Regions from separate parts of the Anaerostipes sp. PC18 genome, predicted to be linked through region 1. Evidence: predicted binding sites of a transcription regulator. Region 1 holds the regulator's gene; the other holds the start of a gene.
What was found. Region 1 encodes Rex, which represses fermentation and respiration genes when NADH is low (regulators of the CRP and FNR family bind a similar motif). Its sites were predicted from a motif close to ATTGTTAANTANTTAACAAT; they were not measured.
Positions count from the first base shown of each region.

Region 2: a site for Rex is predicted at 1,757-1,776, ahead of P8F77_RS06860 (4Fe-4S dicluster domain-containing protein). Genes of this name have one in related genera too.

Region 1 covers NZ_CP121164.1:1,974,090-1,977,263, forward strand. The annotation lists gene P8F77_RS10795 (NAD(P)H-hydrate dehydratase) at 1-986, opposite strand, end outside; gene acpS (holo-ACP synthase) at 983-1,345, opposite strand; gene P8F77_RS10805 (redox-sensing transcriptional repressor Rex) at 1,362-2,021, opposite strand; gene abc-f (ribosomal protection-like ABC-F family protein) at 2,174-3,174, shown strand, end outside.
Region 2 covers NZ_CP121164.1:1,268,080-1,271,253, reverse strand. The annotation lists gene P8F77_RS06865 (DNA translocase FtsK) at 1-92, opposite strand, end outside; gene P8F77_RS06860 (4Fe-4S dicluster domain-containing protein) at 253-1,740, opposite strand; gene P8F77_RS06855 (ATP-dependent Clp protease proteolytic subunit) at 1,870-2,520, opposite strand; gene P8F77_RS06850 (pyruvate carboxylase) at 2,603-3,174, opposite strand, start outside.

The DNA of each region.
Region 1 (3,174 bases):
CCACACTGTAAAACCTCTTCCAATAATTCTTTGGTCCGCTCTGAGACTCCCATTCCAGGTCCGAATAAGATACAGTCACACCATTCAAGGGCTTTTTTTACATTCTCATATGTTCCGAACAGTACTTCCGGAAGCATAGACTGCAGAATCGGACGGTTGGCTTCACAGGAAATCACCTTTACCAGTCCGCTGCCCATGCGCAGAGCACTCTTTGCCGAAAAAAAAGCAGCCCCTGACATCGTCTCATTTCCTGCTATGATCAGGACTTTTCCGTAGGTGCCCTTGTGAGAATCCGCAAAACGGCCCGGAAGCCTCTTTAGATCTTCCCTGTCGTATGTGAATCCCCCTGCATGCTTCTTTAAAACGGAATCAAAGAAACCTATCTTTTCTACATACAGCCGTCCCGCATATTCTCTTCCCGGATAGAGCAGATGTCCTGCCTTGGGCCCGCCGAACGTCACCGTAGCGTCTGCCCTGACGGCGCATCCAAGGACTTTCCCCGTATCCCCGCTGATGCCGGAGGGAATATCGACCGACATGACTCTGGCTCTGCTTTCATTGATCCTCTCCACAACGGTCCGATATATCCCCGCTATCTCCCTGGAAAGGCCTACGCCGAACATTCCTTCCAAAATCCAGTCATAGCCGTTATAATCTATTTCTTTTTTTTGCTCATACCCAAGACGGGTAAGGATATCATACTGCGTCTTTAAATCTCCGGATGCCTTGGACAGCTCCCCCACGACTGTGAAATCCACAGAATATCCTTCCTCCAGAAGGATTCTGGCCGCAGCCAGCGCATCTCCCCCGTTATTTCCGCATCCTGCCACAGAAAGTATCCTGTCACTTTTTCTGACCGTTTCCATGAGCCTTCGGGCAATTTTTTCGCTGGCCCGCTCCATCAGCACAAGACCCGGCATTCCGATCTGCTGTATGGTCTCTTTATCAACATCCTGCATTTCCTGATTTTTCAAAACATATTTCATAGACACTCTCCTATGACAAAAGCCTGTGCCAGCCCCCCTGTGTTCGTAACCGACACATGAAATTTCGTAATCTGCATATCCGATGCCAGCTTTTCGGCTCTGCCTGTCAGTTTCACATAAGGCGCTCCTTTTGAATCCCGGAACACTCCGATCTCATAGGGCTCCAATCCGAAGAAGCCGGTTCCAAATACTTTGGAAACGGCTTCTTTAACTGCAAAATTACCAGCAAGAGTCGTACTGTTTAAACCTGCGTATGCCAGTTCCTCTTCTGAAAAAATCCGGCTTAGGCGGTTCTTTCTCTCCACCATCTTCTGTACCCGCCCGATTTCTATCAGGTCAGTTCCTATACCGACAATCATGGCGTTCCTCCCGTCTTTACTCCGCGCCCTCGCCGTCTTCCCTGCTGTGAATATTGTAAGTCAGCGTCATGAGACTTTCTGCCAGATGGACATTCTCCACGGTCACACTGTCTGGCAGCGTGAGATCCACAGGAGCAAAGTTCCAAAATCCTTTGATGCCCCAGGACACAAGATCTTTGGCAATCTTCGGCGCCTGGTCCTGCGGAAGCGTGAGGGCTGCGATCTTGATCTCATGATTCTTTATAAACTCTTCCATATCGTCAATATCGTGCACTTCTACTCCGTGCACCGTGATGCCGATCAGCTTCGGATTTACATCGAACAGTGCGATCACCTGAAAACCAATGCTGTTATTGTTGAAATCCTGATAATTGGCCAATGCCTGCCCCAGATTTCCGGCACCGACAATGATCATCTGATTGCTCTTGTCAAGCCCCAGGATCTTGCCGATCTCCACGTAAAGGTTTTCTACATTGTAACCGTATCCCTGCTGCCCGAAACCTCCAAAGTTATTCAGGTCCTGTCGGATCTGGGATGCAGTTACTTTCATTCTCTCGCTCAGCTCTTTGGATGAGATCCTCGTAATATTTTTTGCTTTCAAAGCCCCCAAATAACGGTAATATCTAGGTAATCTCTTTATAACTGCCGGTGATATATTCTTATCCATTGATGACATTATTACCCTCCCACTTATTTTATTAACTACTCAAATTAAATAAATTATATAAGATTGTCTAATAACTGTCAAACTTTTCGGTGCGTTTTTTCAGAAATTATGTTATGCTTAAAAAGAATTTTTACAGCTTAGAAATTTTGAAGGAGTGCACTATGGTTTTATCTTGTCAGAATATACATAAAACATTTGTCGACCAGGAAGTCCTGAAAGGAATTTCCTTTCATATCAATGAGAAGGACCGGCTCGCCGTCATCGGCTTAAACGGCGCCGGAAAGTCCACCCTGCTCAAGATCATCATGGATCAGATGACACCCGACGAAGGGGAGATCCACAAAAAGAAGGACGCCGATATCGGCTATCTCGCACAGCATCAGGACCATACTTCTTCCCGCACCATTTATGAAGAGCTTTTGACCATAAAACAAGATGTGATCGAACTGGACAAAAAACTCCGCTCTCTGGAGCATATGATGAAGCATTTAAGCGGCGCAGAGCTCGAAGAAAAGATGGAGGAATACACCAGGACCACTCATTTATTTGAACAGAAAAACGGTTTTGCCTATGAAAGTGAGATCGCAGGAATCTTAAAAGGACTCGGGTTTAAAGAGGAAGACTTTCAAAAAATGATTGAGACACTGTCCGGAGGACAAAAGACAAGGGTAGCTCTCGGAAAACTTCTGCTGATGAAGCCCGAGATTCTTCTCCTGGATGAGCCTACCAATCATCTGGATGTTGAGTCAATCCAATGGCTGGAAAACTATTTAAGCCACTATGAGGGCGCTGTCATCCTGGTCTCCCATGACCGGTATTTCCTGGACAAGATCGTCAACAAGGTGATGGAGATCGAGGCGGGGCATGCGATGCTCTTTGACGGCAACTACACTTCTTTTATTAAGAAAAGGGATCAGGTAAAGGCGATCCGCTTAAAGGAGTACGAAAACCAGCAGCAGGAGATCCGGCACCAGAAGGCGGTCATCGAAAAACTAAAGCAGTTTAACCGGGAAAAATCCATCCGCCGGGCCGAGAGCCGTGAAAAGATGCTGAACAAAATTGATGTCATCGAAAAGCCTGTGGAGATCGACGGGAAAATGCGCTTTGCTATCGAACCGTCGGTTGTCAGCGGAAACGATGTCTTAACGGTGGAACATCTGGA
Region 2 (3,174 bases), 710 kb from region 1:
AGAACCGCAATTTCCTGATAGAAGCCTGCAAAGTCTTTTTGCTTTTTCTTCTTTCGTGCTGTGTTTCTTCTCTTTCTTTTTTTTGCTGCCATTCTTCTGGAATCTCTTTTCTTCTTATATTTAATGCTCAACAACCCTTTATCAAAAGAGTTATATGCCTATTTTACAATTAACCTAAATAAATGTAAAGAGCCTGGGCAGAACTCTTTGGTTCCGTTCAGACTCTTTTGTATCTCTGAAATATAATGAATATCAGTATTTTGCTGTCTCAGGCGGAATGAACTGCTCTGCTTCATTCACGAACTTTTTAACCTGTACACCCGCTTTGACTACCGGGATATTGGTTCCGGCTCCGGCAACGCACCCTCCCGGGCATCCCATTCCTTCGATCAGGTAGCCGTTCTTCTTGCCGGCTTTTGCCTGAAGGAGCATCTTCTTGCACTCTGCGAGTCCTTCCACGTGGTCAATCTTCACATCTACTCCCGGATGGTATTCTTTCACACATGCTTCGATAGCCGCGGCAACACCGCTTGCAACTGCATATCCGCGTCCTGCACCGAACGCATCGTTCATCTCGACTTCTTTGTCGTAAGTACTGAAATCAATATCCTTGGCGGTAAACATGCCGTCCAATTCTTCAAATGTAATGACGAAGTCCACTTCACTTCTGACAGATTTCCTGGAAGCTTCCAGTTTTTTAGCCACACAAGGGCCGACGAACACGATCTTTGCATTCTTGTTGGTCTGTCTTGCAGCTCTGGCTGTTGCCACCATCGGGGTGAGTGAATTTGATATCTGGTCGATCAGTTCAGGGAAGTACTTTTTCCCGAGCATAGACCAGGACGGACAGCAGGAGGTCAAAAGGAACGGCACCTCTCCTGTGACAACTCCATGTGCATAGTGATCCGCTTCTTCCAGAGCACCTGCATCCGCTCCCACTGCCACTTCCCATACATCGGCAAATCCGATGTCCAGCAGTGCGGCCTTCACCTTGGCAGGTGTTGCCTTCGGTCCAAACTGACCAACAAAAGCAGGGGCCAGGATGGCGATGACTTCGTTGCCCTCATTCATGGCTTTGATCAGCTGATAGATCTGTGACTTGTCTGCGATGGCTCCAAACGGACAGTTGACCATGCACATACCGCAGGATACACACTTGTCCGGATTGATGGTAGCGCGTCCGGCATAGTCGGTTTCGATCGCTCCCACGCCACAGGCAACTTCACACGGTCTTTTTCTCTCATGGATCGCACTGTATGGGCAAACCTTCTGGCACTGTCCGCACTTAATGCACTTTTCCTGATCGATGTAGGAATATCCGTCCACAAAGCTGATGGCATTTTTCGGACATACTTCCATACATGGATGTGCCATACATCCCTGACACTCTCCTCCTACGATGAATGCTCTGTCCTTGCAGGCGTTGCACGCTGCCGGGATCACCTGCAAAAGCGGCGGCTCGTAGTATTTTTCCGCAATGTTGCTCTGTTTGATTCCTTTTGTTATTCTTGCAGGCTTATCAGCAGGTCTTAAAGACATCCCCATGGCAAGACGGATTCTCTCTCCTACCACTGCCCTTTCACGATAAATACTGTCGCGGTATGTCGGCAGCTCACCTTTCACTAATTCGTACGGCAGATCCTCGATTTCTTCAAGGTCTCTTTGTTCATAGGCAAATTTAGCAATCTCTGTAAATACCTTTTTTCTGATCTCTCGGACCGGGGTCTCAATTCCTCTCATAGCTCCTCCTTTAATGTTCGTTAAAATAAAAACAATCTATTATCATTCTACACTACTTTTATCCGAAATTAAAGGATTTTTTTGCTTTTTTTGTACTTTATTCTGTACACCGAAACCCCCGGTTTTCTCTCAGTTTTCCGAGGTATTTTGTACGAGTTCCTGAAGCTTTGCAAAGGCTTCGCTCATGCCTCCGATTTCATTGATGAGACCCAGCTCCACCGCCTGTTCTCCCTCCAATATGGTCCCTGCGTCCTTCACCTGCTCTCCGATGTGGAGCATCAGCTCTTCTACCTTGTCTTTTGTGATATCAGAGTGGTCGCTGATAAACCTTGTAATGCGGTCCTGGATCTTCTCAATATTGCGGTAGCTCTGAAGCACACCGATAAAAGTACCGCCGGACCGCACTGGGTGGATCATCATTGTTGCACTTTTAACAATAAAAGAATAGTCGGAAGAGACTGCAAGGGGCACACCGATGGAATGGCTTCCTCCCAATACAAGAGTTACTGTGGGTTTGCTCAGGGAAGCGATCATCTCTGCGAGCGCCAGACCGCATTCCACATCGCCTCCGACCGTATTGATCAGGATCAGGATTCCTTTGATATCATCAGAATACTCTGCTCTTGCCAGCGCCGGGATCATATGCTCATATTTGGTTGTCTTGGAATTCTGGGCTGACAGCTGGTGCCCCTCGATCTCTCCAATGACCGTCATCACGTGGATACCGCCCAAATCCAATTCTCCGATATCTTTTATTTCATTTCTTTGATCTTCATTCATATCGACATCCTCACTTTGATTTAATAAAAAAAGGAAGAAGCGCAGTGCTTCTCCCTTTTATTGTCTGTCATTATGAGTAAGATTATTCTTCTTCGATTTCAAAAGATACAAGCAGATCTTCCTGATTGACCTGTTCGCCTTCTTTGACGTAGATCTTATCTACCTTGCCGTTGACCTTGGATACGACAGTTGTTTCCATCTTCATCGCTTCCACGGTAAGCAGCGGCATGTTCACAGTTACCGGATCTCCCTCTTTTACGAGGACTTTTCCGACGGTTCCCGGGATTGTTGAGCCTAAATGTGCCGAATTGCTCTTATCCGCCTTGATCCTGTGGTCTGCCTTGACTTCCAGGTTGCGGTCTAAGATCTTCACCTCACGCATGGAACCGTTGACCTCGAATTCCAGCAGACGGTATCCGTTCTCATCCGGTTCTGACATATCCACAAATTTGATGATCAGGTCTTTTCCTTCTCCGATGGTCAGTGTGGTCTCCTCACCCTTTCTCAGCCCGTAGAAATACACATGGCTTTCCAGCCTTGTGACATCATTGTATGCCTCAAAATGTCTGCAGTAATCCTCATATACTTTCGGATACATAGCATAACTGATGGCTTTGCGGTGGAGCGTCTTTTCGTCTTCCATTGTATCAACAT